Regions from separate parts of the Shinella sp. NM-101 genome, predicted to be linked through region 2. Evidence: riboswitches for the same ligand, from Rfam matches in the RefSeq annotation. Region 2 holds a riboswitch; the other holds the start of a gene.
What was found. Region 2 has a riboswitch for thiamine pyrophosphate ahead of thiC (phosphomethylpyrimidine synthase ThiC). Riboswitches for the same ligand answer to the same signal wherever they lie in the genome.
Positions count from the first base shown of each region.

Region 1: it holds a riboswitch for thiamine pyrophosphate, as region 2 does, so the genes downstream of both, thiB (thiamine ABC transporter substrate binding subunit) here and thiC (phosphomethylpyrimidine synthase ThiC) in region 2, are expected to answer to the same signal.

Region 1 covers NZ_JACBFT010000005.1:145,041-160,505, forward strand. Annotated here, with positions in the region: gene L0976_RS12135 (thiamine diphosphokinase) at 1-235, opposite strand, end outside; gene L0976_RS12140 (DUF2794 domain-containing protein) at 449-823, opposite strand; gene L0976_RS12145 (thioredoxin family protein) at 1,161-1,916, opposite strand; gene acnA (aconitate hydratase AcnA) at 2,078-4,771, opposite strand; gene ccmA (heme ABC exporter ATP-binding protein CcmA) at 5,038-5,685, shown strand; gene ccmB (heme exporter protein CcmB) at 5,682-6,341, shown strand; gene L0976_RS12165 (heme ABC transporter permease) at 6,414-7,184, shown strand; gene ccmD (heme exporter protein CcmD) at 7,181-7,348, shown strand; gene L0976_RS12175 (DsbE family thiol:disulfide interchange protein) at 7,345-7,959, shown strand; TPP riboswitch at 8,221-8,332, shown strand; gene thiB (thiamine ABC transporter substrate binding subunit) at 8,372-9,379, shown strand; gene thiP (thiamine/thiamine pyrophosphate ABC transporter permease) at 9,381-11,006, shown strand; gene thiQ (thiamine ABC transporter ATP-binding protein) at 10,999-11,718, shown strand; gene L0976_RS12195 (M48 family metalloprotease) at 11,933-13,438, shown strand; gene L0976_RS12200 (GNAT family N-acetyltransferase) at 13,527-14,078, opposite strand; gene pyc (pyruvate carboxylase) at 14,206-15,465, opposite strand, start outside.
Region 2 covers NZ_JACBFT010000002.1:74,149-89,613, forward strand. Annotated here, with positions in the region: gene L0976_RS04195 (cyanate transporter) at 1-295, shown strand, start outside; gene L0976_RS04200 (bifunctional allantoicase/(S)-ureidoglycine aminohydrolase) at 347-1,183, opposite strand; gene L0976_RS04205 (ankyrin repeat domain-containing protein) at 1,229-1,819, opposite strand; gene L0976_RS04210 (pseudoazurin) at 2,085-2,522, opposite strand; partial or broken gene L0976_RS04215 (fumarylacetoacetate hydrolase family protein) at 2,685-3,041, opposite strand; gene hpaR (homoprotocatechuate degradation operon regulator HpaR) at 3,198-3,677, shown strand; gene L0976_RS04225 (flavin reductase) at 3,688-4,200, opposite strand; gene L0976_RS04230 (4-hydroxyphenylacetate 3-hydroxylase N-terminal domain-containing protein) at 4,211-5,770, opposite strand; gene L0976_RS04235 (helix-turn-helix domain-containing protein) at 5,864-6,745, shown strand; gene L0976_RS04240 (DUF2218 domain-containing protein) at 6,746-7,036, opposite strand; gene L0976_RS04245 (PadR family transcriptional regulator) at 7,036-7,596, opposite strand; gene tsaA (tRNA (N6-threonylcarbamoyladenosine(37)-N6)-methyltransferase TrmO) at 7,726-8,247, shown strand; gene L0976_RS04255 (molybdopterin-binding protein) at 8,244-8,456, opposite strand; gene L0976_RS04260 (thiamine phosphate synthase) at 8,545-9,150, opposite strand; gene L0976_RS04265 (thiazole synthase) at 9,147-9,920, opposite strand; gene thiS (sulfur carrier protein ThiS) at 9,922-10,119, opposite strand; gene thiO (glycine oxidase ThiO) at 10,116-11,087, opposite strand; gene thiC (phosphomethylpyrimidine synthase ThiC) at 11,090-12,901, opposite strand; TPP riboswitch at 12,993-13,109, opposite strand; gene L0976_RS04285 (Bax inhibitor-1/YccA family protein) at 13,384-14,100, opposite strand; gene L0976_RS04290 (anti-sigma factor) at 14,132-14,905, opposite strand; gene L0976_RS04295 (sigma-70 family RNA polymerase sigma factor) at 14,892-15,437, opposite strand.

The DNA of each region.
Region 1 (15,465 bases), on a different contig from region 2:
TGGCGGCCGGCCAGGGCTGCCGCTCGACATCCGGCCAGGCAGCGATGAGTTCGGGCGGGGTGGAATCGAAATCGCCGACCCACAGTTCCGGCGTGACACCGAGGCAGGCCGCGTGCCGCATGCCGCCATCCGCCGCCACGACGCGCGCGCCGGCCATGTCCGCGCGAAGACGCGGCGTCACGGTGAGCGCGCCGCCGAGGAGGACGACGAAGGTCTGGTCTGTGGTTGCCGGCATGGTCATGGCTGATGCCCTTAGCGCATGTTTCCGGGAAAGGGAAAGATTTTGGCGGCCGGAACCGGCGGACGGCACATGGCGCATTCGTCCGCGCGCGGCTCCCGCTCGGGCAAATGCCGGATGCTCCCTAGGAAAGCAAGGGTGTGCCGGGCGGCGGATCCTCGGGTTAACCCCGGGACAGCGGCGGCGGGCGGGGATCGCGAGACGGAAGCCTTACGTCTCGACGAGACGGAGCACCTTGTCGAAGACCTTCAGCACCTGCTTCAGCTCGTGGCCCCGCTTGAGGATGGTGCCGTGCTGGTTGATGACGCTGTAGGCACCCTGCTTGGCGGCGAGCTTCGGGTTCTTCTCGATGCGGTAGAGCGGCATTTCGCCGGAGCGCTTGAAGACGGAGAAGACCGCCCTGTCGCGCAGGTGGTCGATGGCGTAGTCGCGCCACTCACCCTCGCCGACCATGCGACCGTAGACCCAGAGGATCGCATCGAGTTCCCGGCGATGGAAGGTCACCGGCAGCGGGTCCCTGCTGTCCCGGTATTCCCTGAGGTCGACCACCACGTTGGGCGCCTGCAAATCCGGCTGATCGGTCATCGAATCTCCGCACCTCGTCTGTGACGGCACGGTGACAGTGTGCCTGACCGGCGCCGAAATGCAAGGCGGAGGGGGCAGGGCATGCGTTTTCGCAAAAATCCGTATCGCCGCATTTCAGACAAACAGAAGCCCGAATTAAAGGAGAGAGTTCGCCCGTCGCCGCCATGCCGGCCGGCTGCCTGTGCGGGAAGCCGGTCTGGTATGGCAAGCGTCTGTCGAGGCTGCCCTGTATTCCGTTGCCGGCAGCTTCGTCCCGGTCCGGTTCGTGTTTCTTCGAACCCTCAAGCCCCAGCCCCTCGAAGAAGCCGGACCGGACCTCCCCATCGGGGAGGTTTGCTCAGCGGGAAGCGCGCTCGCCCGTCAGCACCCTCGCGCCGAGGATGGCGCCGGGCGTGTCGGCGCTCTTCATGCGCTGGATCAGCACGGCGCAGCCGCCGGCCTTCTTTTTCTTCTTCAGCATGTCGGCGGGAAGCACCAGGTTGGTCTCCTTGCCTTCCCACATGCCGATCGTTTCCATGTCCGTCACGGAGTGCCAGTAGTTCACCGTCTTGCCGCGGTTCTCGCCCTTGTCGATGTCGATCGTGCGTTCCTGCTCGAAATAGGCGATGACGATGTTGGCCTTGCCCTCGCCCGGGCCCACGCGGATGCGCAGCTCGTCGTTCTTCACCTCCACGTCGACCGGCACCTTCAGCCCCTTGCCCTCATCCGGCATGGAGGCGATGCGCGCGCGGATGCCTGTTATGTCGGCGCCGTTGATGTGCTCGCGGCCGTTCAGCACGGCCTGCGGCGTGTAGACGCCGTTGCGGCCGAACATGCGGGCATAGGCATATTGCCGATCGGTATTGTCCTTCGAGGCGAGCGTGTCCGTCCAGCCGAGATAGTTCCAGTAGTCGACGTGATAGGAAAGGGCGACGACCTTGCCTTCGCGCGCCAGCGTTTCGAGCGCCTTGTCGGCGGGCGGGCACGAGGAGCAGCCCTGGCTGGTGAAAAGCTCGACGACGCCCTTCGGCGCGCCCGCGTCCTGCGCATGGGCGGCGCCGGCCCCGAGCGCCAGCAGGATCGCCAGACATTCCGGTATGTGCGGTCTCGGCATGGTCATTCCCAATGGAGCGCCGGCCATGGCCAGCCTTTCGGGCCCGTCTTACGCCCTTGCCGCTTCAACAGGAAGTCACGATGGAGTGAGATTTTTCCGGCCGAAAACGAAAGATGCCGGGGCTTTCGGCCCCGGCACTTCGTTTCTCGGGCTGAACCCGCTCAGGCTGCGAGGTCGCGCAGAACGGTCTGCAGGATGCCGCCGTTGTTCATGTAGGTGACCTCGTCCAGCGTATCGATGCGGCAGAGGAGCGGAACCTCCTTCACCGTGCCGTCGGAATAGGTGATCCTGGCGATCTTCTTCTCGCGCGGCTTGATGTCGCCTTCCAGGCCCTCGATCGTGACGATCTCGTCGCCCTTGAGGTCCAGCGAGGCCCAGGTCGTGCCGTCCTCGAAGACGAAGGGCACGACGCCCATGCCGACGAGGTTGGAGCGGTGGATGCGCTCGAAGGACTGTGCGATCACGGCCTTGACGCCGAGAAGGTTGGTGCCCTTGGCCGCCCAGTCGCGCGAGGAGCCGTTGCCGTATTCGACGCCGGCGAAGATGACGAGCGGAACGCCCTCGGCCTTGTACTTCATGGCCGCGTCGTAGATCGACATCTCTTCCTTGGTCGGATAGTGGATCGTGTAGCCGCCTTCCTTGCCGTTCGGGCCGAGCATGTGGTTGCGGATGCGGATATTGGCGAAGGTGCCGCGCATCATGACTTCATGGTTGCCGCGGCGCGTGCCGTACTGGTTGAAGTCCGCCACCGCGACGCCGTGACCCGTAAGATACGCGCCGGCCGGCGAGGCCGCCTTGATCGAGCCGGCAGGCGAGATGTGGTCGGTGGTGATCTTGTCGCCGAAGAGGCCGAGGACGCGCGCGCCCTCGATGTTCTTGAGGCCCGAGCCGGTCTTGCCCATGCCGACGAAGTAGGGCGGGTTCTGCACATAGGTCGACTGGTCGTCCCAGGCGTAGGTCTGTCCCGCCGGCACCTGCACGGCCTGCCAGTTCTCGTCGCCCTTGAAGACGTCGGCATATTTGGCGGCATAGAGCGCGCGGGTGACGTATTTCAGGATGAACTCCTGAATTTCCTGCGAGGTCGGCCAGATGTCCTTGAGGTAGACCGGATTGCCGTCCTGGTCCTCGCCGAGCGGCTCGCTGGTGAGATTCTTCTGGACCGAACCTGCGAGCGCATAGGCGACGACGAGCGGCGGGGAGGCGAGGTAGTTCGCCTGCACGTCCGGCGAGATGCGGCCTTCGAAGTTGCGGTTGCCCGAGAGGACGCCGGCGGCGATCAGGCCCTTGTCGTTGATCGTCTTGGAGATCGGCGCCGGCAGCGGGCCGGAATTGCCGATGCAGGTCGTGCAGCCGAAGCCGACGAGGTTGAAGCCGAGCTTGTCGAGGTCGGCCTGCAGGCCCGACTTGGCGAGATATTCGCCGACGACCTGCGATCCCGGCGCCAGCGACGTCTTGACCCAGGGCTTCGTCTTCAGGCCCCTGGCGACCGCGTTGCGGGCGAGAAGGCCGGCGGCGATGAGGACCGACGGGTTGGACGTGTTGGTGCACGACGTGATGGCGGCGATGGCGACGTCGCCATGGCCAAGGTCGTAGTCCGTGCCCTCGACCGCGTAGCGGTTCGCAAGCTGGCCGGGCTTCTTGTAGTCGTTGTCCATCGACGCGGCGAAGCCGGAGGCGATGTTTTCGAGCGGGATGCGGCCTTCCGGGCGCTTCGGGCCGGCCATGGCCGGAACCACGTCGCCGAGGTCGAGTTCGAGCGTGTCGGTGAAGACGAGGTCGGAGCCGTCGCCGTCACGCCACATCCCTTGAGCCTTCGAATAGGCTTCGACGAGGGCGATGCGCTGCTCTTCGCGGCCGGACATGGTGAGGTAGTTGACGGTCTCGCCGTCGACCGGGAAGAAGCCGCAGGTCGCGCCGTATTCCGGGCCCATGTTGCCGATCGTCGCGCGGTCGGCGAGCGTCATGTTGTCGAGGCCGGGGCCGAAGAATTCGACGAACTTGGAGACGACGCCCTTCTTGCGCAGCATCTGTACGACCATCAGCACGAGGTCGGTCGCCGTGACGCCTTCCTTGAGCTTGCCGGTCAGCTTGAAGCCGATGACCTCGGGCAGAAGCATGGAGACCGGCTGGCCGAGCATGGCGGCTTCCGCCTCGATGCCGCCCACGCCCCAGCCGAGAACGCCGAGGCCGTTGATCATGGTCGTGTGGCTGTCCGTGCCGACACAGGTATCCGGGTAGGCGACGATCTCGCCGTCTTCTTCCTTGGTCCAAACCGTCTGGCCCAGATATTCCAGATTGACCTGGTGACAGATGCCGGTGCCCGGGGGAACGACGCGGAAGTTCTTGAACGCCTGCTGTCCCCACTTGAGGAAGCGGTAGCGCTCGCCGTTGCGCTGGTATTCCAGCTCGACGTTGCGGGCAAAGGCGGTCGGCGTGCCGAATTCGTCGACGATGACCGAGTGGTCGATGACGAGATCGACGGGCACGAGCGGGTTGATCTTCTCCGGGTCGCCGCCAAGAGAGACCATCGCGTCGCGCATCGCCGCAAGGTCGACCACGGCGGGAACGCCGGTGAAGTCCTGCATCAGAACGCGCGCCGGGCGATAGGCGATCTCGTTTTCGACCGTGCCCTTGTTCGTCAGCCATTCGGCGACGGAAAGGATGTGCTCCTTGGTGACCGAGCGGCCGTCCTCGAAGCGCAGCAGGTTCTCAAGAAGCACCTTCATCGAGTAGGGCAGCTTCGAGACGCCGGCAAGGCCGTTCGCTTCGGCCTTCGGAAGGCTGTAATACACATAGTCGGTGCCGTTGACCGTAAGGACCGAACGACAATTGAAACTATCCAGGGACTTGGACATCTTTTACCCCGTCTCGTCTGGCGCCAGAAAGCTGACGTACGAACGCCCGTGCGCGTTTAGCGCGTATGGGATGCGGGTGCGGTCATTTCCGCTGTCCGTACGCGGAAATCATTCCCGTGTTCGGCGCTTGGATGAAATTCACGCCGACCGCTGGCGTGTTGCGGGCGTTATAGATAATTTCTAAGAAACGATCCAGACTGCCCGGCGGTAAATCGGGACAATTTTTTTGCATTGCGACCAAGGTCGTAAAGGGAAAGTGAAGTGACATGCGGCTCGTCGCCGAAGCATTGAGCGCCAGACGCGGCGAGGACCTGATTTTCCAAGATATTTCCTTTGAAATCGATGGCGGTGAAGCGCTTGTCGTCAAGGGGCCGAACGGCTCCGGCAAGTCCACGCTGCTGCGTGTCCTGGCGGGCCTCCTGCCGGCCCATTCGGGGACCGCGGAACTCCTTGCTGCAGCGCAACCGGTCGGGCGGCTCGGCGAGGCCGCGCACTATCTCGGCCACCGCAACGCGATGAAGCGGGAACTCACCGTCGAGGAGAACCTTTCCTTCTGGAAAACCTTCTTCGGCGACCTTGCCGGCGGCACGGGCGTTTCGGTCAACGAAGCGGTCGAGGCGGTCGGCCTCGGCAGCATCGCCCACCTTCCCTTCGGCTATCTCTCGGCCGGCCAGCAGCGCCGCATGGCCATGGCCAAGCTCCTCGTTTCCTGGCGCCCGGTCTGGATCCTCGACGAGCCGACCGCGGCCCTCGACGCCGCCGCCGAGACCATGTTCGCCGGCCTCGTCAACGCCCACCTTTCCCGCGGCGGCATCGCGCTTGCCGCAACGCACCAGCCGCTCGGGCTGGAGGACGTGAAGGAACTGCACATGAAGGGCTTCGAGCCTGCCTCCTATGCGGGAGAGTGGGCATGATCTCCCTCCTCCTCCGCGACGTGAAACTCTCCGTGCGCGCCGGCGGCGGCGCACTGGTCGGCGTCCTCTTCTTCATGACGGTCGTCGCCGTCATTCCCTTCGGCGTGGGGCCGGATCTCAATCTCCTCGCCCGCATCGGCCCCGCCATCCTGTGGATCGGCGCGCTGCTCGCCTCCCTCCTCGGCCTCGACAGGCTGTTCCAGGCCGAGCGCGAGGACGGCTCGCTCGATCTTCTCCTCATGCAGGAGACGCCGCTGGTGCTGACGGTCTTCGTCAAGTGCCTCGCCCACTGGATCGCGACCGGCCTGCCGCTCGTCCTCGCCTCGCCGCTGCTCGGCCTCTTCATGAACATGGACGAGACGGCCATCGGCGCGACGACGCTGACCCTTCTGGCCGGCACGCCCGCCATCACCTTCATCGGCGCGGCGGGCGCGGCGGTGGCCGTGGCGCTGCCGCGCGGCGGCCTGCTCGTCTCCATCCTCGTGCTGCCGCTCGCCATTCCCGTGCTGATCTTCGGGGTGAGCGCGGTCTATGCGGCGATCCAGGATCCCGCCCCCTTCCTGCCGCCCTTCCTCATTCTTGTCGCACTCAACCTGTTCTTTGCCGTCATCGGCCCGGTCGCGGCGGCCGCGGCCCTTCGCCTTTCCAGCGACTGACGCGTCAAATTGACAGAAGGCGATTGCGGCAGATCAATTGAAGACCGGGTGCTTCCGCGTTAAAGAACCATCATGAGCGAACCGAGCCTTGCCATCCGCAAATTCACCGACCTCGCCAACCCCACGCGGTTCCTGGCGCTGGTCGCCATCGTCTGGCCGTGGCTTGCCGGGCTGACGCTCTGTCTCTTTGCGGTCGGGCTCTACCTCTCCTTCGCGACGACGGGTGACTACCAGCAGGGCGAGACGGTGCGCATCATGTATGTGCATGTGCCGACGGCCTGGCTCTCGATGATGTGCTATTCGGTCATGGCGCTCTCCGCGCTCGGCACGCTCGTCTGGCGCCATCCGCTCGCCGACGTCTCGGCCAAGGCGGCCGCCCCCATCGGCGCCTGCTTCACGCTCGTCGCGCTCATCACCGGCTCGCTCTGGGGCAAGCCGATGTGGGGCACATGGTGGGTATGGGATGCGCGGCTGACCTCCGTCTTCGTGCTGTTCCTGATGTATCTCGGCCTGATCGCCCTCGGCCGCGCCATGGACGACCCGACGCGCGCCGCCAAGGTCAGCGCGGTGCTGATCCTCGTCGGCTTCGTCAACATCCCGATCATCAAGTTCTCGGTCGAGTGGTGGAACACGCTGCACCAGCCGGCGAGCGTCATCCGCATGGACGGCCCGACCATCGACCCGGAATTCCTCTGGCCGCTGCTCGTCATGGCCGTCGCCTTCACCATGCTGTTCTTCACGCTGCACATCCTTGCCATGCGCAACGAGATCCTGCGCCGGCGCATCGCGGTGCTGCGGCGACACGCCGCCCGTGCCGCCGGCCGCGCGGGAGGCGCCGCATGAGCCACGCCTTCTACGTCACCGCATCCTATGTCTCGGCCTTCGCCGTCACGCTCGGCCTCGTGCTCTGGGTCTTCATCGACCACCGCGGCCGACGCCGCGAGCTGGAGCAGCTCGAAGCCGCCGGCATCCGCCGCCGCTCCGCGCGCAGCGAGGACGCACGATGAGCGAGAACGAGGGCAATGCCGGGGACGCGGGCAAGCGCACGCGCCTGATCCTTGCCGCGCTGCCGCTCGCGATCTTCCTCGGCCTTGCACTGATCTTCTGGACGCAGCTCAATTCCGGCCGCGACATCTCGGAAATCCCCTCCGCGCTGATCGGCACCAAGGCGCCCTTCCGCGACCTCGAACCGCTCGCCGGCGCCACGAAGGACGGCACGCCTGTGCCGGCGCTGACGGCGCAAACGGCCGCGGGCAAGCTGACGCTCGTCAATTTCTGGGCCTCCTGGTGCGTGCCCTGCCGGCAGGAACACCCGGTCATCCTGGCGCTGTCGAAGGACCCGCGCATCACGGTCGTCGGCGTCAACTACAAGGACGGCAGCGAGAATGCGCTGCGCTTCCTCGGCGAGCTCGGCAATCCTTTCTCGGCCATCGGCCTCGATCCCGTCGGCAAGATGGCGATCGACTGGGGCGTCTACGGCATCCCGGAATCCTACCTCGTCGGGCCTGATGGCACGATCCTCTACAAGCGGGTCGGTCCGTTCGATGACAAGAGTTTGAAAGATGGGCTCTATCCGGCGATCGAGAAGGCGCTCGGGACGCCCGCTGCGGGCGGCTGATCTCCATGACCTAGGGCAATCGCGGAAGCGTTCGCCCCTCATCCGGCCTGCCGGCCACTTGCTCCTTGGCTGCGCGGCGAAGGGGATATGCCGCGCCGTTTTCCTGAACCCGCAACGATGCGCTGGGCAAGTCCCCTCCCCGCTTGCGGGGAAAGGCTCAAGGTGACGGGCAGCCCCGCTGCACGACCGCCGCCGCGCAAGATGCCGCACGGTTTCCGCCGCCACCCCTTGCGCGCCGAAGCGCACGGGATTATGCCTTCTTCCGCTCTAACGGGGTGCCCCGCAGGTTCCGACCTGCCGGCTGAGAGGCGTTCGCCAACCCGAAGAACCTGATCCGGCTCGTACCGGCGGAGGGATTAGACGGCTCAATCCAGCGCCCTATTCCCGTTTGTGACCAGACAAGGAGGCGCTGATGCGCACGGCATTTCTTTCTTCCATCACGGCGCTCGCCGTATCGTTGGCCTTTCCTGCCTTCGCACAGGAAAAGACGCTGACCGTCTACACCTATGAGAGCTTCGTTGCCGAATGGGGCCCGGGGCCGAAGGTCAAGGAGATCTTCGAGAAGACCTGCGGCTGCAAGGTCGAATGGGTCGGCGTCGCCGACGGCGTGGAACTGCTGACCCGCCTCAAGCTGGAAGGCGAGGGCACGAAGGCCGATGTGGTGCTCGGCCTCGACACCAACCTGATCTCGGAAGCCAAGGCGACCGGCCTCTTCGAACCGCACGGCCTGAAGCCGGAAGGCCTCACAGTTCCCGGCGGCTTCTCCGACGATACGTTCCTGCCTTACGACTACGGCCACTTCGCCGTCGTCTACGACACGGAGGCGCTGAAGACCCCGCCGGCAAGCCTCAAGGAGCTGGTCGAGGGCGACCCGTCGGAGAAGATCGTCATCGAGGACCCGCGCACCTCGACGCCCGGCCTCGGCCTGCTGCTCTGGGTGAAGTCCGTCTATGGCGACAAGTCGGCGGAAGCCTGGGCCAAGCTCAAGGACCGCGTGCTGACCGTCACCCCCGGCTGGTCGGAAGCCTATGGCCTCTTCACCAAGGGCGAGGCGCCGATGGTGCTCTCCTACACGACCTCGCCGGCCTATCATGTGATCGCCGAGAATACCGAGCGCTACAAGGCCGCCGCCTTCTCCGAGGGCCATTACATCCAGATCGAGGTCGCCGGCCTGACACGCACCTCCCATGACAAGGACCTCGCCCGGCAGTTCCTCACCTTCATGACGGGGCCGGATTTCCAGTCGATCATCCCGGAAACCAACTGGATGATGCCGGCCGCCAGGACCCGCGATCCGCTGCCGGCCGCCTTCGACGCGCTGGTGAAGCCGGAAAAGACCTTCCTGATGTCGTCGGACGAGGTCGCGGCGAACCGCAAGGCCTGGATCGACGAATGGCTCGGCGCGATGAGTGCCAAGTAGCATGATCTTCGCCCGCGCCGAACGACGGACGCTGGACATCGCCGGGGGCCTTGCCCTCGGCGGCGTGCTGCTCTTTGTCGGCGCGGCGACCGCCCTGCTGCTCGCCCATGCGGGCGGCGGCAGTGGCGCGCCGCTCCTCGATGCCTATATCGGCCGCGTCGCGCGGTTCACGCTGGTGCAGGCGGCGCTTTCGACGCTGCTTTCCATCCTGCTCGCCATCCCTGTCGCCCGGGCGCTTGCCCGGCAACGAACTTTTCCCGGCCGCGTCTGGATCGTCCGCCTCTCCGTCGTGCCGCTCGGCCTGCCGGCGCTGGTCGCCGCGCTCGGCGTCGTCGGAATCTGGGGGCGGCAGGGCGTCGTCAACGATCTCCTGCGCCTTGCCGGCCTCGAAAGCCCGGTTAGTGTCTACGGGCTTGCCGGCATCCTCATCGCCCATGTCTTCTTCAACCTGCCGCTCGCCGCGCGCTTCCTGCTCGCCGCGCTCGACCGCATCCCGCCGGAATACTGGCTGTCCTCGGCCAATCTCGGCATGGGTTCCGGCGCGGTCTTCCGGCTCATCGAATGGCCGGTCATCCGCCGCGTGCTGCCCGGCATCGCCGGCCTCGTCTTCATGCTCTGCGCGACGAGCTTCACCATCGTGCTCACCCTCGGCGGCGGGCCGGCGGCTACCACCATCGAGGTCGCGATCTACCAGGCGCTGCGCTTCGATTTCGATCCCCAGCGCGCCGTGCTGCTCGCCTTCCTGCAGATCGCCGTGACGGCGGCGCTGCTCTGGCTCATCTCGCTCTTCGGCCGCCCGCCGGAGGAAGGCATGACCGCCGGCCGCGCCATCCGCCGCTTCGACGGCCGCCGGCGGCGCGTTCCGGATGGCCTCGTCATCCTCCTCTTCACGCTCTTCACCGCCGCCCCGCTCGCCGCCACCCTCGTCTCCGGCCTTGCCGCCGATTTCGGCCGGCTGGCGGCCGATGCGCAGCTCCACCGCGCGCTCGCCACCAGCCTTGCCATCTCGCTCGCCTCCGCCGCCCTCAGCCTTGCCGTCGCCCTTCCCGTCGTGCTGGTGCCGCGCCTTGCCGAAAGCGGCGACGGCGGGGCGGCGACGCGGCTGATGGGCCGCGCGCTGCCGGCGGTCGGCTCGCTGATCCTGCTGGTGCCGCCGGTCGTCGTTGCCACCGGCTGGTTCCTGATGCTGCGCACCTTCGGCGAGACGGGCCGCTTCGCGCCCTTCGTCGTCACCGTGCTCAACGCGCTGATGGCGCTGCCCTTCGTCATCCGCGTGCTGGAGCCCGCCTATCGCACGCATCTTTCCCGCACCGCGCGCCTCGCGCTCAGCCTCGGCGTCACCGGCTGGCGGCGCTTCCTGCGCATCGACTGGCCGGCGCTGAAGAAACCCTTCCTCACCGCCTTCGCCTTCGCCATGGCGCTGTCGCTCGGCGATCTCGGCGCCGTCGCCATCTTCGGCGCGGAGGGCTTCGTCACGCTGCCCTGGCTGCTCTATTCCCGCATGGCGAGCTACCGCACGGCCGATGCCGCGGGCATCGCGCTGATCCTCGGCGTGCTGTGCCTGCTGCTGACGCTGCCCTCGACCGCCACTGATCGCCAAACCGAAAGACCCGGCTCCGATGCCTGATCCCGCCATTTCCCTTGCCGACGTCACCGTGCGCTTCGCGCAAAAGCGCCTCGCCTTCGACTGCGCCATTCCGGCAGGGGCCGCCGTCGCCGTCGCCGGCCCCTCGGGCGCCGGCAAGTCGACGCTCTTCAACGTCATCGCCGGCTTCGAGAGGCCGGCAAGCGGCAGCGTCGCGCTGTTCGGCAAGGACATGGCCGGCCGCGATCCGGCGGAGCGGCCGGTCTCCGTCGTCTTCCAGGACAACAACCTCTTCGCCCACCTTTCCGCCGCCGACAATATCGGCCTCGGCATCGATCCGGGCCTGAGGCTGGATGCGGCGGGCCGTGAGGCGATCGGCGCCGCGCTCGCCCGCGTCGGCCTTGCCGGCTACGAAAAGCGCCTGCCGGGCTCGCTTTCCGGCGGCGAGCGGCAGCGCGTGGCGCTCGCCCGCGCGCTGGTGCGCCGCCGGCCGATCCTGCTGCTCGACGAGCCCTTCGCCGCGCTCGATCCGGCCATGCGGGCGGACATGGCGCGGCTCATCGCGGAGCTTCATGCCGAGACGAAGAGCACGCTCCTCTTCATCACCCACCAGCCCGAGGACATCAGCCGCCTTGCCGAGCGGGTGCTGTTCCTGGAGGCCGGCTCGATCCTCCTCGATGTACCGGCGGCGGATTTCCTTGCACGCAACGATCCACCTGCCGTTGCAAAATTCCTCGGCCGTTCCGGCATTTAGCGAGGGGAGGGGCGATTTGGCGGGGCGGGGCGCCACAATTTGGTCGCCCCCCTGTGTCACCGGAGCCACAGGAAAACCGTTTGTCGAATCGGGAGTTGCCGGCCGGGTATGGCGCGTCTATCTCATCCGTTCGAAGGCGCGACGATGCGCGTTCGCACCGCAGCCGAGGGCTGTGGCACGGGCGCGGACCCATCAAGGGGCTTGGGCAAGAGACATGGCGAAGGCAACGCAGGAAGCTGCAACGGTATCCGGACGCGGGGTCGCAAGGCCCGTCGCGGCCCTGCTGTTTGCCGGCACGCTGCTGGCCGGCTGCCAGTCCCTCATCGAGCAGAGCTATGAGCCGACGGTCTCGCCCTCTTCCAACCCGCAGATCGTCGAAGAGGTGCAGAAGAACGATCCGCGCGCCCAGATGGGCGCCCGCGAGCATCCGCGCATCGTGGCGAGCTACGGCGGCGAATACAAGGACGCCAAGACGGAGCGGCTCGTCGCCCGCATCACCGGCGCGCTGACGGCCGTTTCGGAAAACCCGAACCAGTCCTACCGCATCACCATCCTGAATTCCCCGGCCATCAACGCCTTCGCGCTGCCGGGCGGCTATCTCTATGTGACGCGCGGCCTGCTGGCGCTCGCCAACGACGCCTCGGAAGTGGCCGCCGTGCTGTCGCATGAAATGGCGCACGTCACCGCCAACCACGGCATCGAGCGGCAGAAGAAGGAAGAGGCCGAGGTCATCGCGAGCCGCGTCGTCGCCGAGGTGCTGTCCAGCAACATCGCCGGCAAGCAGGCGCTGGCGCGCGGCAAGCTGCGCCTTGCCGCCTTCTCGCGCAACCAGGAGCTCCAGGCCGACGTCATCGGCGTGCGCATGCTGGGCGAGGCGGGCTACGATCCCTATGCCGCGGCGCGCTTCCTCGATTCCATGGCCGCCTATGCCCGCTTCACCGCGGTCGATCCCGACGCCGACCAGAGCCTCGACTTCCTGTCGAGCCACCCGAACGCGCCGCAGCGCGTCGAGCTTGCGCGCCTGCACGCCCGCGCCTTCGGGGCGGAGGGCACGATCGGCGACCGCGGCCGCGACTACTACCTCGCCGGCATCGACGGCCTGCTCTACGGCGATGCGCCGGAAGAGGGCTATGTGCGCGGCGAGACCTTCCTGCACGGCAAGCTCGGCATCCGCTTCGACGTGCCGGAAGGCTTCCAGATCGACAACAAGGCCGATGCGGTCCTGGCGACCGGTCCCGGCGACGTCGCCATCCGCTTCGACGGCGTCGCCGACAGCCGCGGCCAGGACCTCGTCAACTACATCTCGAGCGGCTGGGTGACGGGCCTCAAGCCCGAGACCATCCGGCCCATCACGATCAACGGCCTGCCGGGCGCCACCGCCCGGGCCGCCGCCGACCGCTGGGAATTCGACGTCACCGTGGTGCGCATCGACAGCCAGATCTACCGCTTCCTGACCGCCGTGCCGGCAGGATCCAAGGCGCTGGAGCCGACGGCGGCGATCCTCAAGGGCTCGTTCCGCAAGCTGACGGCAGCGGAAACGGCCTCGCTGAAACCGCTGCGCGTGCGCGTCGTCACGGCCCGCCCGGGCGACACCGTCGCCTCGCTTGCCGGCCGCATGATGGGCACCGACCGCAAGCTCGACCTCTTCCGGCTGATCAATGCCATGACCGCGACGAGCACGGTCAAGCCCGGCGAGAAGTTCAAGATCATCGCCGAGTGATTCCGGCCGCCTCTCGTTCGAAGGCGGGATGCTTCCGTGGATTTCCGCGCCGAGCCCGCCTGTGCGAACCCCGGCCCGCCTTCCCGGCCTACGCCATCGTCGCCGGATAATCCGTCGCCGGCGGCTCGGTTTGGGCGCCCTCGCCAAGCGGGCGCTGCATGAAGACGGTGTCGAGCCAGCGTCCGTGCTTGAAGCCGGTTGCGGTCATGCGGCCGCTGTGTTCGAAGCCGGCGGCGGCGTGCACGGCGATGGAGGCCGGGTGCGCGCCGCCGATGACGGCGACCATCTGGCGGAAGCCGAGAGTCGTGCAGCGGCGGATGAGCTCCGCCAGCAGCGCCTTGCCGACGCCCTTGCCGCGTGCGTCCGGCGCGAGATAGACCGAGTCCTCCACCAGCCAGCGATAGGCCGGGCGCGTGCGGAAGGCGGAGGCATAGGCATAGCCGAGGATGAGGCCGGTCTGCTCGACGGCCACGATATAGGGATAGCCCTTGCCAGCGATAGCCTCGAACCGTGCCGCCATCTCGTCGAGCGACGGCGGGTCGATCTCGTAGCTCGCCACGCCGTTCAGCACGGATTCCCGGTAGATTTCGGTAAAGGCGGCGATGTCGCCGGGCACGGCGGTGCGGATGACGAAGCTCATGGATGCCTGCAGGAACGGTTGCGACGGGATGCGCAGCGTTTTGCGGCCGGAATCGCCCGAAAGGCAAGCATAAAGAGGGGACGGGGCCATCCCCCATCCCCTGCCATGCTTTCCGCCGTCGGTCCGGTCAGGCGCCGTAGACGATGAGAAGGTCCTTCGCGTCGATCTGGTCGCCGGCCTTGACGAGGACTTCCGAGATCATGCCGTCCTTCTCCGCATGCAGCGCCGTCTCCATCTTCATCGCCTCGATGGACAGCAGTACGTCGCCGGCCTTGACCGCCTGGCCGGCCGAGACCGAGACCGTGGAGATGACGCCCGGCATCGGCGCGCCGAGATGGGCGGCGTTTCCGGCATCGGCCTTGCGGCGCACGGCCGAGGTGGCGGCGCGGTTGCGATCCGGCACCTTGATGAGGCGCGGCTGGCCGTTGAGCTCGAAGAACACCTTGACCATGCCCTGCGCATCCGGCTCGCTTTTCGCCTGGTGCAGGATGACGAGGGAAACGCCCTTTTCCAGCTCCGGCTGCAGCTCCTCGCCGGGCGCCAGGCCGTAGAAATAGGCCGGCGTCGGCAGCACGCTGACCGGGCCGTACAGGTCGGCGGCGAGCGCATAGTCGGTGAAGACCTTGGGATACATGAGGTAGGAGGCGAACTCGAAGTCGTCGACCTTGCGCTCCAGCTTGTCCTCGATGGCCTTCCGCTCGGCATTAAGATCGGCCGGCGGCAGCAGCGAGCCCGGCACCGCGGTATAGGGCTGCTCGCCCTTCAGCGCCTTCTTCTGCAGGCCGGCCGGCCAGCCGCCCGGGGGCTGGCCGAGATCGCCCTTCAGCATCGAGACGACCGATTCAGGGAAGGCGATGTCCTTGCCCGGATTCTCGACATCGGCGACCGTGAGGTCCTGGCTGACCATCATCAGCGCCATGTCGCCCACCACCTTGGAGGACGGCGTCACCTTGACGATGTCGCCGAACATCTGGTTGGCGTCGGCATAGGCCTGCGCGACGCGGTGCCACTTGGTTTCCAGGCCGAGCGAGCGGGCCTGTTCCTTGAGGTTGGTGAACTGGCCGCCCGGCATTTCATGCAGATAGACTTCGGAAGCCGGCCCCTTGAGGTCGCTTTCGAAGGCGGCATACTGGAAGCGCACCGCCTCCCAGTAGAAGGAGATGCGGCGGATCCATTCGGGATCGAGGCCGGGATCGCGTTCCGAGCCCTTCAGTGCCTCGACGATCGAGCCGAGGCACGGCTGCGACGTGTTGCCGGAGAGCGCATCCATCGCCGCATCGACCACGTCGACGCCGGATTCGACGGCGGCGAGCACCGTGGCGGCGGCAATGCCCGAGGTGTCGTGGGTGTGGAAATGGATCGGCAGGTCCGTCGCCTCGCGCAGCGC
Region 2 (15,465 bases):
CCTCTGGGCGGGTCTGTGCGGCGCCGGCCTCGGCGGCAGCTTCGCGCTCGCCATCGTCACCGCGCTCGACCATCTGCCGCGACCCGAGCAGGCCGGGGCGCTCGCCGCGCTGATGCAGGGTGGCGGCTTTCTCCTTGCCGCCGCCGGACCCTATGCGATGGCGCTGCTGCACGACTGGACCGGCGGTTTCTCCGCCGGCTGGATGCTGCATTTCGGCTGCGTGCTGATAACCGCGCTGCTTTATCTCCGCTTCAATCCGCGCTCCTATCCCGAGGCGATGGCCTTCGCCTCATGAAAAACCCGCGCCGGTGGCGCGGGTCCGGAAGGCTTGGGAAGCGGTGACCGTTCAGCGGCGTGCGGCGAAGGGTTTCAGCGCCATGTGGCGGTTGACGTCCTTGTAGAGCAGGTAGCGGAACGGCTCCGGGCCGCCGGCATAGCAGGCCTGCGGGCAGAAGGCGCGCAGCCACATGAAGTCGCCGGCTTCCACTTCCACCCAGTCCTGGTTGAGGCGATAGACGGCCTTGCCCTGCAGCACGTAGAGGCCGTGTTCCATGACATGGGTCTCGGCGAAGGGAATGACCGCGCCCGGCATGAGCGTGACGATCGTCACATGCATGTCGTGACGAAGGTCCGAGGGGTCGACGAAGCGTGTCGTCGCCCATCCGCCGTCGGTGCCGGGCATGACGGACGGGGCGATGTCCTTTTCGTCGAGGATGAGCGGCTCAGGATGGGGCAGGCCGTCAACGGCCTCATAGGCCTTGCGGATCCAGTGGAAGCGGGCATGGGCGCCCGAGCGGTTGTGCAGGGACCACTTGAGGCCCGGCGGCAGGAAGGCGTAGCCACCCGGCTTGAGCGTGTGGCTGCCGGTCGGCAGGGTCAGCTCCACCGCGCCGTCGACGACGAAAAGCACGCCCTCGGCGTCCGGGTCCTGCTCCGGCCTGTCGCTGCCGCCGCCCGGGGCGACTTCCATGACATATTGCGAGAAGGTCTCGGCGAAGCCGGAGAGCGGGCGGGCGATCACCCAGCAGCGCGTGTCGTTCCAGAAGGGCAGGAAGGAGGTGACGATGTCCTGCATCACGCCCTTGGGAATGACGGCATAGGCCTCCGTGAAGACGGCGCGGCCGGTCAGGAGGTCGCTCTGCGGCGGATGGCCGCCGAGGGAGGAGTAATAGCTTCTTTGCATCGTCTGAGGCCCTTTGTCTTGAGTGTTTCCGGTCGTCCTGGTGCGCTAGTTCGCCCCTGCCTTCTCCAGCAGGGCCACGATCTCGCCGAAGCCGCGGTCGCGGGCATGCCGGAGAGGTGTCACGCCTTCGTTGTCGGCGAGGTCGACATTCGCGCCCGCCTCGATGAGAAGCTCGACGATGCGGATATGGCGCGGCCCGCCGTTGCCGAGGATGACGGCCTCCAGCAACGCCGTCCAGCCGAGGCGGTTGACGTGGTCGATGTCGACGCCGGCCCTGATCAGCGTGTCGACGGTCTCGACATGGCCGCGCTCGGACGCGGGAATGAGGGCGGTGCCGCCGTAGCGGTTGGTGCTCGCAAGGTCGGCGCCGTGGGCGAGCGTCAGCTCCAGGATATCGAGATGGCCGCGCGCGCCGGCATAGAGATAGGGGCTGTCGCTGATACCATCCTTGGCATTGACGTCGGCGCCGACCTCGATCAGCGCGCGGGCGGCGTTCACACAGTTGCCGTGCGTGGCGACGAGAAGGGCGGTTGCGCCGCTTGCGTCCCGCGCGTCGATCTCTGCGCCGCCGGAAAGCAGCGTTACGATGGCGGCGGCGTCGTCGGCCGCGGCGGCCTGGTGCAATTGAAGGTTCATGGCATTGTCGGCGGCGAAAAGGGGAGGACAAAGGGCGGCGAGGAAAAGCCAGGCCGAGAACGAAGCGAGTTTCAGCATGCGCTATCCCGTTGGTGTCATGCGAAACTAGCAGGCAGGAGGGGCATTAGAAAATTAAATGTGCAAATCAGGATCATGCAGAATCTGGAACATGGCGGGCGCCCGCCGGTGATCGCCTGCCATAACGCGAAGAACCCGGAGCGGATCGCTCCGCCCCGGGCCCTTGCCCCCGCCCCGAAAGGACGCGTTACAGGCCTGCCGCCGCGATGGCGGCATCCATGCGCTCGCGTGCCTTCTTCGGCAGCTTGCCGGTCTTGACCGCATCGAGATTGGCCGGCGCATCGCCGACGATCACGACGCCGACCATGCCCATGCCGACATGCGGCGTGCACTTGACGCCATAGGCGCCCGGCTTGTCGAAGGTGACCTTGTAATGCTCGTTCATCTTGCTCTTGAAGGCTTCGGCGCCCTCGGGAATCATGTCCTTGATCGTCTCGACATTGTGGCCCTTGTCGGTCGGGATGAAGGTAATGGTGTCGCCGGGCGCGATCTTCACGAAGGCGGGCTCGAACACCATGGCGCCTTCGGCGCCCTTGTTCAGCATGTGAACTTCGAAATCTGCTGCCGCTGCCGGAAGCGCGAGCGCCAGGATGACCGCTGCCGCGCCGACGATGCTCTTTGCCATGGTACGCACTGGAATTCTCCTTGATGACGAACGTCTCACGTTCATGCGCTAGGAGGTAGACCCGCAGGACCGCTCCTTCTTTGACTTTAATCAAACAAGGCGGTGAAGGTGCGTGGCGTCCTGTCGCAGGTTTGCGTCTCAGGTGACCGTGACGGCGATCTCGTCGAGCCCGACGGCATAGCCGTAGACGCAATCGAGTGCGTGCTCGGCCGGAATGTCGCTGCCGACGCTTTTCAGCGCCACGACCAGCTCGACCTCATGGTGAACGTCGCTGCTTGCCGGAGGATAGGGAAAGCCGCTTTCGGGCGCGACGAGTGTGTCCGGATTCTTCTGGAAGAAGAAGGGCGGCTCCTTCACCGGATCATGGCCCATTTCGCTGGCATGGTCGGCGAAATTCCGGCCGACGCAGTAGATGCGATGCACGGGAAAGAGTGCCGAGGCGCCCCGGACCGGCAAGGCGGGTACGGGAGCCGGTGCGAAGATAAAGCTGCGGCCGGGCGGGGTGTCCTGGGCTGTCATTGGCGTGCTGCACTTTCGAGAGACGGGGGTCGATCCGAACGCTGGCACGGGGAGGGGCCGCGATCGATCTGTTCTTCTTGCCCTATACCGTCTTCCATTGCGCAGGCCGGAAAAATCGCGGATAGAGGCAGGACGACGAACGGTGCCCCTGTGGACATGAACAATCCCGACGAGACGAAAGACAGGCCCCGGCGCGAGCGCCGGCGTTCGCTGGCGATCGGCCTATTGAAGGCGCGCGAGGCCGTCATGAGCCATTTCCGGCCCATCCTTGCCGATCACGACGTGACCGAACAGCAATGGCGGGTGCTGCGCGTGCTGGCCGACGCGGGCATGCTGGATGCCTCGGAGGTCGCGGAAAAGGCTTTCATCCTCGCGCCGAGCCTCACGCGCATGCTGCGCTCGCTGGAGGAGCGCCGTCTCATCTCCCGGCACAAGGACAAGGACGACGGTCGCCGCGTGCTGCTGCGGCTCGCGCCGGCCGGCCAGGCGGTCATCGACGAGGTGATGCCGGATTCCCGCCGGGTCTATGCGGATATCGACACCCGTTTCGGCGCGGAAAGGGTCGAGCAGCTTCTCGACATGCTGGAAGAGCTCGCCGCCCTCAAGCTCGACGGCAAAGGGGGCGGCGAGGAATAGCCGGATCGTCTCAGCCGCCGAAGCTGCCGGCCTGCGTCGGCACATGCACGTAGTTGCGGTCGAAGTAGAGGAGCGCGTGCCCATCGTTCCGGCAGCGGATGTCCACGACCTCGCCGATGAGGATGTTGTGCGTGCCGACGAGCCGGGCCTCCGTCAGCCGGCAGTCGAAGGAGACGATGGCGTCGGCGAGCGCCTGGTTGCCCGAGGGCAGGTCCGTCCACGCGGCTTCGCGGTAGCGCGTCTCCATGTCGGCCTCGCGGCCCGCGAAGGAGGCGGCGAGCGCCTTGTGCTCCTGCGTCAGCACGTTGACGCAGAACCGCCTGTTCTCGATGAAGAGGCCGGTCTGGGCCGAGCGGCTGTTCATGCAGACCAGCAGCGTCGGCGGCTCGTCCGTCACCGAGCACATGGCGGTGGCGGTGAAGCCGCCGCGACCGGCAACTCCCTTGGTGGTGATGACGTTGACGGGCGCGCAGACCCGCGCCATCGCGTTGCGGAATTCCGTCCTGGAGACGTTGAGGTCCATGGCCCGGCCCTCATTCGGCCGCGTCGCGCACGGCTTCGTCGCCGAGCGGGGGGAGCCAGGTGTCGCCGGTCCAGCCGTTCTCGTCGTAATCGGCCATGCACTGGTCGACGAGCGCTTCCATCTCCTTGAGCCGACCGCCGCGCTCGGCGCCTTTCAGCACCTGCAGCCGTACTTCCTCCGGCGCGCCGGCATAGTTGAGCTCGTAGAGCGCGTGGCGTCCGCCGAATTCCGTGCCGGTCGCGTCCCACAGCAGCTTCATGATCTTGATGCGCTCGACATGGCCCATGTCGTTCGAGCCGCGGACATATTGCGCGAGGTAGCGGTCGATCTCCGGGTTGGCGAAATCCTTCGCGGAGGACGGCAGGTAGATGAGGCCCGAGGCGACGGTGCGGCGCACGATGTCGATGACCTTCGGATAGGCCTCCGACATGAAGGTGCGGTAGCACAGCGCGGCTTCCAGGTTGGGCAGCACCGTGCCGTTCGCCCAGGGGATCGGGTTGTGGGCCATGGCGTTGGAGAAGGACCAGAACTGGTGGCGGATGGCGATCACCTCGCCGAGCATCGCCTGGTTGCCGCGGAAGGCGTCGCCGCCCGTCGCGCGCAGCGCCTTGGCGAGCAGGCCGGCGAGGAAATCCAGCTTCACCGCAAGCCGCGTGCAGCCCTGGAAGCAGTAGCCGTGCATGAAGCCCGAGGCGGGGTGGAAGGAGAGGATCTTGGCGGCATCGCGCAGCACCAGCACGTCCTCCCATGGCACGAAGACGTTGTCGAGCACGAGGATGGCGTCGTTCTCGTCGAAGCGCGAGGAGAGGGGGTAGTCGAAAGGATGGGCGGCCGTATTGGCGGTCTGCTCGTAGGAGACGCGGCAGAACATCTTCACGCCCGGCGCATTCATCGGCAGGATGAACATCACCGAGAGAGACGGGTCCTCGGTCACGGTCGCCGAGCTCTGGGCGAGGAAGTTGTAGTGGGTCAGCGCCGAGGAGGTGGCGACGACCTTGGCGCCCGAGACGTAGATGCCCGCATCCGTCTCCCTGGTGATGTGGACGAAGACGTCCTTGACCGCATCGGCCGGCTTGTGGCGGTCGATCGGCGGGTTGACGATGGCGTGGTTCATGAAGAGCACGCTCTCCTGCGCGCGCTTGTGCCAGGAAAGCGCATTGTCCTTGAACGGACCGTACCAGTCGGCATTGGCCCCGAGGGTGTTCATCAGCGCGGCCTTGTAGTCCGCCGTGCGGCCCATCCAGCCGTAGGACATGCGCGCCCAGTCGGCGATGGCGCCCTGCTGGGCGACGAGGTCGTCGGCGGAATGGGCGACGCGGAAATATTTGTGGGTGTAGCCGCCGGAGCCGGTATCGGTCGGCGAGGTCAGTCTTTCCTTACGCTTCGGGTCGTGCAGCGCGTCGTAGAGGCGCGCGATGGAACGGGCCGAATTGCGCATCGAGGGATGGCTGGTGACGTCTGCGATACGCTCGCCGTTGATATAGACCTCGCGCCCGTCCCTGAGGCTGGCGAGGTATTCGGCGCCGGTGAACGGCCGGGTCTTGTCTTTTCGATGGTCTTCCGCACGCATGGATATTCTCCTCCAAAATCCTGACAAACGCTAAGTCGGCAGAGGCGGAAGCGCCATGGACAAACAGGTCAATTCGCTGGTACTTTTTCTGGCATGATTACCCGCAACGACGTTCCCGCCTTCTTCGTCTACGGCGAGCCGAGCCGCGCGCTCGACGTCGGTTTCCTGCATGTTGAAACCGTCATGGAACGCAAGAGCTTGCATTTCGGCCGCGTCGCGCCGCACAAGCATCCGCTGATGGGGCAGGTCACCTACTGGTTCAAGGGCGGCGGGCGCTACCGGATCGAGGATCGCACTTGGAATTTTTCCGCTCCCGCGATCAGTTTCGTGCCGAGCAACGTGGTGCACGGCTTCGATGTCGGCGACGAGGCGGACGCCATCGTCGTCTCGATCTCCGACGACCTGCTTCGCGTCATGGCGGGGCAGGTCGACCTTGCACTGGATGCGCCGATGCTGCTTTCCGGCGAGGCGGGCACGCCCGGCTGGACCAGGATCGGCACGCTGCTCGGCATGGTGATGGAGGAATATCTCGGCGGGGCGGCGGCCAGCGAGCGGGTGCTGGCGGGGCTTGTCGGAGTCGTGCTGTCGCTGATGGCCCGGCTCGGCGGCAATGTCGGCTTTGAGGCCGCCTCGCCGGCGGTGGCGCTCGGGCTGGAACTGCGCCGCGCCATCGACCGTCACTATCGCGAGGACTGGCCAGTCGGTCGCTATGTCGAGCGGCTGGCGACGACGCCGCACCTGCTCGACAAGGCGGCGCGCACCGTGTTCGGCCAGACGGTGAAGGACATGGTGCTGGAGCGACGCCTGCTGGAGGCACGGCGCCTGCTGCGCTTCACCATCCGACCGGTGGAGGATATCGGCCGGGAGATCGGCTTCGAGGACCCGGCCTATTTCTCGCGCTTCTTCCGCAGGCGTACGGGACTGTCGCCCACGGAATGGCGCCGGCAGAATTCGGAGGCTGCCGGCACCGGCTGATCAGGCATCCTGCCAGTCGACCTCAAGTTCCTCGCGGAAGGCGAAGCGGACGAGGTGGCGTATCACCACGTCCTTCAACTGCGCCATGTCCTGCGCGGTCGGTGTGGAAAGGTCGAGATGCAGCGCTGCGCCGTCGGCCTTCAGCCGGCAATCGCCGATCGGGAAGACGATCTCCCCCTCATGCTCGTCGAACCTGACGGCGAGCTTGTGGGCGAAATGCTTGCAGAGCTGCTGCAGGTAGCGGCTCGCTTGCCCGGTGGCGATGGCGGCCCTGCTCGTTGCCGATGCCATCAGCTCTTCTCCACGGTCCGGGCGGCAAGGTCGAGCGCGGCGGCGATGGCTTCGGCTGCCTCGTCGCTGATGTCCGCCCGCCGCAGCCGCAGCCGCATGGCGAGTTTCAGGTTCTCCATGGCACGCACGACCGGGGCGGGCACGCCCTCGCGGCCGCGCGGCCCGCCGCTGCCGGCGCGCGCCATGAGCTCGTCGATGGCGGCACGGTTGGCGGCGAGGAAGGCCTTGCCTTCCGGCGTGATGGAGTAGCGCTTGCGCCCGCCTTCGGCCGGCTCGATCACGGCATAGCCCATGTCGTCCAGCCAGGAGAGCGTCGGGTAGATGACGCCGGGGCTCGGGCTGTAGCTGCCGCCGAAGCGCTCCTCGATGGTCTTGATCAGCTCATAGCCATGGCTCGGTGCATCGGCGATGATGGCGAGCAGCAGGAGGCGCAGCTCGCCGTAATCGAAGAGGCGTCCGCCGTGGCGGCCGCCGCGCCCGGGACCGTGATGCCCGCCGCGGTGGAAGGGACCCGAACGATCGTCGGGCGGTGAAAAGTGGCGGTGAGGGCCGCATCCCATTCTGTGTTTCATGGTTCCGATATAAATCTCGATATATCGGAAATCAAGATATATCGAGATTTATATCTTTAAAAAGTTTCCGATGGCCGCTATCGTCGTATTCCTGGAGATATAGCGATGGAGATGGGCATGGTCCGACTGAACGAAATCCGCACGAACGAGGTCGCGATCACGCCGCCGGAAGCGGTGGACGCCGCGCTGGTCTTCATCGGCCGGATCACAACGCCCTGGACTTCGCGCATGGAAACGCCGCGGCAGGGACGCCACGACGGGCCGGTCTGCACGATCGAGATCTTCGAGCCGTGGATACAGGCGCTTTCCGGCGTCGAGCGGTTCGAGCGGCTGGAGGTGCTGTACTGGCTGCACCAGTCGCGCCGCGACCTCGTGCTGCAGAGCCCTGCCTCGAACGGCGAGGTGCATGGCACCTTCTCGCTGCGCTCGCCCGTCCGGCCCAATCCGATCGGCACGTCGATCGTCGCGCTGGAGAAGATCGAGGGCAACCGCCTCTTCGTGCGCGGCCTCGATTGCCTCGACGGCACGCCGCTGATCGACCTGAAGCCGGACCGCACGCTCTTCAAGCCGATCGCACCGCCCCAGCCGGGTGATTTCGAAACCGGCCGGGTGCATATGTGCAGGAAGGCCGGCGACTAGTCGTCGACGGCGACCATCACGTCGGAGGCCTTGACGACCGCATAGGCTTCCTGCCCGGCGGCAAGGCCGAGTTCGTTCACCGCTTCGTTGGTGATCGAGGCGGTGATGACCGACCCGCCCCCGACGTCGATGCGGACATGGGCGGTGGTCGCACCGAGGACGACCTCGACGATCTTGCCCTTGAGGCGGTTGCGTGCGCTGATCTTCATGCGATTTCTCCTTTGGTTGAAACGGAAAGCTAGCGGTATCGGGCCGGAATGGAAGCCCTGACGGCGCTTTCGTCGCATCAATTCCCGGTCACCGCCACCGCGCGGTGCGCGCGATCCATTCGCGGGTGCGGGCCTCCGGGTCGGCATTCAGCGTGATGTCGGTGACGACGGCGGCGCTATCGGCGCCGTTTTCGAAGACGGCGGAAAGGCGATCCGGGTTGAGTCCGCCGATGGCGACGAGGGGCAGCGGCGCGATGCGCGCCTTCCAGTCCGCAAGCCTTTCGACACCCTGCGGCGCCCATTTCATCTTTTTGAGGATCGTCGGCCAGACGGGGCCGAGCGCCACGTAGTCGGGCCTTGCGGCGAGCGCGCTGTCAAGCTCGGCTTCGTCATGGGTGGAAAGGCCCAGCTTCATGCCGGCGGCGCGGATGGCCGCGACATCGGCCTCGGCCAGGTCCTCCTGCCCGAGATGCACGAAGTCGCAGCCCTCCTCGATGGCGATCCGCCAGTAATCGTTGACGACGAGCTGGCAACCATGCTCGGCGCAGATGGCCCTGGCGCGGCGGATTTCGCTCCGCAGCCGGTCTTCCGGTACGTCCTTCATGCGAAGCTGTACCAGCCTGACGCCGACGGGCACGAGGCGTTCGATCCAGCCGGAACTGTCGACGATGAGGTAGAAGGGATCGAGCTTCATGAAAAGACAGCCTTTCCGATGACGGGGGTGGAGGGCACCGCCATGTCGCGCGGCTCCAGCGGTACGGCCTCGTGCGCGAGGCGGCCGGCGTCGATGGCAAGCGCGAAGGCTTCGGCCATGGCGGCGGGATCGCCCGCACCGGCGACGGCGGTGTTGAGCAGCACAGCGTCATAGCCGAGTTCCATGACACCCGCTGCATGCGAAGGGCGGCCGATGCCGGCATCGACGATGAGCGGGATATCCGGGAAATGCGCCCGGAAGGACCGCAACGCCATGGGGTTCGCCGGCCCCATGGCCGAGCCGATGGGCGCGCACCAGGGCATCAGCACGCGGCATCCCGCCTCGATCAGCCTCTCGGCCACCACCAGGTCGTCGGTCGTGTAGGGAAAGACCTGGAAGCCTTCGCCGGTCAGGATGCGCGCCGCCTCGACGAGGCCGAAGACGTCTGGCTGGAGCGTGTCGTGATGGCCGATCACCTCCAGCTTGATCCAGTCGGTGCGGAAGACCTCGCGCGCCATCTTCGCCGTCAGCACGGCCTCCCTGACGCTGTGGCAGCCGGCCGTGTTGGGCAGCACGCGCACGCCGAGGTCGCGGACCAGCTCGAAGAAGGCGTCGCCCGCCTTGCCGCCGGCCGTTTCCCGCCGCAGCGAGACGGTGACAATCTCCGCCTTCGAGCGCCGCACGGCGTCTGCAAGGATGGCGGGGGAGGGATAGCGCGCCGTGCCGAGCAGCAGGCGCGAGCGGATCTTGCTGTCATAGAGGGTCAGCATGTCAGCCTCCCTGCATGGGCGAGAGGATTTCGATGCGGTCGCGCTCGCCGAGCGTGAAGTCTGCACGGTCCTCGCGATGCACCAGCTCGCCGTTCACCGCCGTCGCCAGCCATTCGCCGTCGTAGTCGAGTGCCGACAGGAGATCCGCGAGCGTCTTGGCGGCGACCTTCTGTTCCTCGCCGTTGATGATGAGGGTCATGATGCCTTCCTTTCCGGTTGCCGGAGGAGAAGCCGGGCGACCTCCGCCGCCATGGCGGGGGCGAGCAGGAAGCCGTGGCGGTAGAGACCGTTCACATGGATCGTGTCCCCGTCCTCCGTCACGCGGGGCAGGTTGTCCGGATAGGCGGGGCGCACGCCGACGCCGGTTTCCACGAGCCGCGCCTCGCCGAAGGCCGGGTGCAGGGCATAGGCGGCGTTCAGCAACTCCATCAGCGAGCGGGCGGTGACGGGGCCGTCGTCGCCGCTTTCGATCATGGTCGCGCCGACCATGAAGCGGTTGCCGTCCCGCGGCACGATGTAGATCGGGTGGCGGGGATGCAACAGGCGGACGGGGCGGGAAAGACGAAGCTCGCCGGTTTCAAGCTGGAGCATCTCGCCGCGAACGCCCCTGAGCCCGGGCAGGCGGCCGATGCGGGCGGCGCCGGTGCAATCGATCACCCGTTCATGGTCGCCGGCGTACCTGCCGTTGCCGAGAACGAAGCGCATGCGGGCTTCCTCCAGCCCGGCCGTCAAGGCGGAAAGGGCCAGGCGCGGGTCGAGATGGGCTTCCTCCCGGAAGAACAGGGCCTTGCCGAAGCGCCCCTCAAGGTCCGGTTCCAGCGCTGCGATCCCGGCCGCATCGAGCCATTCCCAGCCGCTCGTCCGGCCGGCGAAGCGGCTGAGTTCGCCGGCGTCGCGTCCGCCGGCCACGACCAGCGTGCCCTTGCGGTGCACATGACCGGGCAGGGCCGCTTCCCACCAGTCAGCCGCCTGGCGGCCGAGCGTGAGCACGGGTTCTTCCGCGCTTTCCCGCTCGCACCAGGGGGCGAGCATGCCGCCGGCAAGGCCGGACGCACCGCCTGCCACCTTGTCCGCGCGCTCCGCGACCGTGACGTCGAAGCCGTGGCGGTAGAGCTGCCAGGCGACGGTGAGGCCGGCGACGCCGGCGCCCTTGACGAGGATGCGCATGGTCATTCTCCCGAAAGCGGCATGTAGAGGTCGCCGCCTGCGCGGAATTTCGCAGCCATGGCCTCCAGCCCCTCCTTCTGCGCCTCGGCGCGGATGTCGTGCGAGATGCGCATGGAGCAGAATTTCGGGCCGCACATGGAGCAGAAATGCGCCACCTTGTGCGCCTCCTTGGGCAACGTCTCGTCGTGGAAGGCGCGGGCGGTTTCCGGGTCGAGCGAGAGGTTGAACTGGTCCTCCCAGCGGAACTCGAAGCGGGCGCGCGACAGCGCGTCGTCGCGGACCTTCGCGGCCGGGTGGCCCTTGGCGAGATCGGCGGCATGGGCGGCGATCTTGTAGGTGATGACGCCGACCTTCACGTCGTCGCGGTCGGGCAGGCCGAGATGTTCCTTTGGCGTGACGTAGCAGAGCATGGCCGTGCCGAACCAGCCGATCATCGCCGCGCCGATGCCGGAGGTGATGTGGTCGTAGCCGGGGGCGATGTCCGTCGTCAGCGGGCCGAGCGTGTAGAAGGGGGCCTCGCCGCAGGTCTTGAGCTGCTTGTCCATGTTCTCCTTGATCTTGTGCATCGGCACATGGCCGGGGCCTTCGATCATGACCTGGCAGTCCTTCGCCCAAGCGATCTGAGTCAGTTCGCCGAGCGTTTCGAGTTCGGCGAACTGGGCGGCGTCGTTGGCGTCGGCGATCGAGCCGGGGCGCAGGCCGTCGCCGAGCGAGAAGGTGACGTCATAGGCGCGGGCGATGTCGCAGATCTCCTCGAAATGCTCGTAGAGGAAGCTCTCCTTGTGGTGATGCAGACACCACTTGGCCATGATCGAGCCGCCGCGCGAGACGATGCCGGTGACGCGATTCACGGTCAGCGGGATGTAGTGCAGCCGCACCCCGGCATGGATGGTGAAATAGTCGACGCCCTGCTCGGCCTGCTCGATCAGCGTGTCGCGATAGACCTCCCAGGTCAGGTCCTCGGCGATGCCGTTCACCTTCTCCAGCGCCTGGTAGAGCGGCACGGTGCCGATGGGGACCGGCGAGTTGCGGATGATCCATTCGCGGATATTGTGGATGTTGCGGCCGGTCGAAAGGTCCATGACCGTGTCGGCGCCCCAGCGGATGGCCCAGACCATCTTCTCGACCTCCTCCGCCATGGAGGAGGTGACGGCGGAATTGCCGATATTGGCGTTGATCTTCACCAGGAAGTTCCGGCCGATGATCATCGGCTCGGCTTCCGGGTGGTTGATGTTGGCGGGAATGACGGCCCGGCCGCTCGCGACCTCCTGGCGCACGAATTCCGGCGTGACGTAGTCGGGAATGTGCGCGCCGAAACTTTCGCCGTCGCGCGCCAGTGCCTCCTTCGCCGCCCTGCGGCCGAGATTTTCGCGGATGGCGATGAATTCCATCTCCGGCGTGACGATGCCGGCGCGGGCATAGGCGAGCTGCGTCACCGCCCTGCCGCCGGTCGCGCCGTGCGGGCGGTTTCGCACCGGGAATTCCGGCGTCAGGCGCTCGCCGGTGGCAAAGCCGTTGTCCTCGGGGCGGACGTGGCGGCCGTCATAGGCTTGCGTATCGCCGCGGGCGGCGATCCAGCCTTCGCGAAGGCGCGGCAGGCCGGCGTCGATGGAAACGACATGCGTGGGATCGGTGTAGGGGCCGGAGGCGTCGTAGACGATGACGGGCGGCTCGCCGGAGGTCGGGTGCAGGGCGATCTCGCGCATCGGCACGCGGATATGCGGGTGCAGTTCGCCGGGAATGTGGATCTTCCGCGAGGCGGGGAGCGCGCCGGTGGTGACGGTCGGGGTGAGCTTCTGGGCGGCAATATTCATCGTGAGGCTCCAAGTGTTCGTTTGGAGACCCAGTCCTAGAGCCGGAATGATGGAAGGACGCGGGAGACGGAATCCGGGTTGCGGATTGCCTGCCACAGCGCTTGCACCGTCCCTACGCCAGTATGAACTGGATCAGGTTCAACGGGTCACTGCGCTGCGAATGCCAGCAGTATCTCAGCCCCTTGTCGGGACCCCCCTGGTGAATGTCTCAAGCAAAGACGCTGCGTGGAGATTTGTCAACGGGGTAATTTGCGTAAGTTATTTCTTACGTTTTTTGCGCCGCATTCTGTCTTTTCCTGCGCCCTGCCCGGGCCTGTCCCGAGCATCTCCCAACGTCCCGGGTTTTGATGCTTTGGTGGATCCTCGGCTCTAGGCCGAGGATGACGACGGTGAGCGTGGGGCGGTTGACGGCAAAAGAAACGGCGGGGTCTTGCCCCGCCGTTCCCTTCGAGCCGCTGATCAAGAGTCAGCTGCTCTAACGACTATTCGCGCTCGCCTGTGAAATTCAGCAGGAGCTGGAAGATGTTGACGAAGTTGAGGTAGAGCGACAGCGCGCCGAAGACGGCCATCTTCTGCTGCGATTCCTGGCCGATATTCTCCGCATACTGCTCCTTGATGTTCTGCGTGTCCCAGGCGGTGAGACCGACGAAGACGAGGATGCCGATCACCGAGACGGCGAACTGCAGGGCGCTGGAGCCGAGGAAGATGTTGACGATCGACGCGATGATCACGCCGATGAGGCCCATCATCAGGAACGAGCCGAACTTGGAGAGGTCGCGCTTCGTCACGTAGCCGTAGAGGCTGGTGGCGCCGAACATGGTGGCGGCGATGAAGAAGGTGCGGGCGATGCTCATGCCGGTGAAGACGAGGAACACCGAGGCGAGCGACAGGCCCATGACGGCGCAGAAGGCCCAGAAGGTCATCTGCGCGGCGCTGGCCGACATGGTCTGGATCTTGAACGAGAAAAACAGGACGAAGGCGAGCGGGGCCAGCATCACCACCCATTTCAGCGGGGAGGAGAAGATCGGCACGTAGAGCGCCGGCGTCGAGCCGACGACGAAGGCGATGAGGCCGGTGATGACGAGGCCTGCGCCCATGTAGTTGTAGACGCGCAGCATGTGCTGGCGCAGGCCCTCGTCGAAGAGGGCGGCGGACTGCGCCTGCGCGCCGTAGCCGAATCGCTGTTGTACGGGTTCCATCGGGAGTCTCCTTCAGTATGGAAGCGGTTGATCAGTAGAGCGTGCGGGAAAGGTCCCGCGCGGTTTCGGCCAGGTCGTCGGCCTTGCGGCTTTCCGACACCAGCGCATAGGCGACGTCGCCGATCTGCCAGTAGGCGGCACGGGCATTGTCGGCGTGGAAGACGAGGACGTGCTGCACGGCGAAGGAGCCGGGACGCACGGCGAAGAGCGAAAGGCGTTCGTCCTTCGCAGGCTCCAGCACCAGCTCGACGCTGGGGCCGTAGGCGGAGGGGAAGACCTGGGTGTCGATGACGTTCCAGCCCTTCGGCAGGTCCGGCAGAACGATTGCCGTCGCGGAGCGGATTTCCGCCCGGTCGAAGGTATCGGTTTCCGGCAGGGAGGCCATGGTGTCGCGCAGCAGCGTCGTCCTGTGCGCGCGCACCGCTTCCTCGACGAAGGCGGGCGGCGGCGTGGAGGCGATGACTTCCGTGGCGCCGAAGGGGCCGAGCACGGCGTGGGCGGTCCAGCCCGCGGCAATGAAGAGGGCGATGGCGGCGGCGCGGCGGAAGACGGAAAGGACGCGGCGGCGGGACAGCGTGCGTTCGAGCAGGCGCGCGGCCTCGCGCGTCTCCTGCCGCGTCACCGTGCGATGGTCGGCGAGCGCAAGACGCAACTCGTCTCGCACGCGAAGATCCTTCATGATCTGCGCGGCGACGTCCGGCCGCTCCGAGAGATAGGCCTCGACCTCGATCCGGCGGCCGACAGCGAGCTGGTCGTCGACATAGGCGTTGAGATCGGCTTCGAGGATGGGGTCATTGCTTGTCATCGCCGGTGCCTCCGACAATTCTGAGATGGGTGACGGGTGCGGACATGCCGTTCTGCTCGAAGGCGCGCAGCCGCTGGCGCGCGCGGGCCACGCGCGACATCAGCGTGCCGACGGGAATGGCGAGCGCGTCGGCCGCCTCCTGGTAGGAAAGCTCCTCGATGGCGACGAGATGCAGCGCTTCGCGCTGGTCTTCCGGCAGGCCGAAGAAGGCGTTGCGGAGCTGCGTCAGGCGCACGGAATGATCCTGGTTGGCCGGCGTCGCGGTTTCCGCGATCTCGGCCGCGGCATCGTGGCGGCGCTCCCGCGAGCGGCGCTGGCGCAGGCGGTCGACATGCGCGTTGTGCAGGATCGACATCAGCCAGTTGCGCACATTCGCGCCGGAGCGGAAGGTCGACTGGCGCTCGTAGGCCTTCACCAGCGCGTCGTGCACGAGGTCTTCCGCCTCGTCCGGATTGCGGACGAGCGACAGCGCGTAGCGCCTGAGCGCCGCAAGCTGTCCGATCACGTTGAAGCCGGGTGTCTTTCCGTTCATGCCCCAGTATACGGGTGCCGGCCCGCTC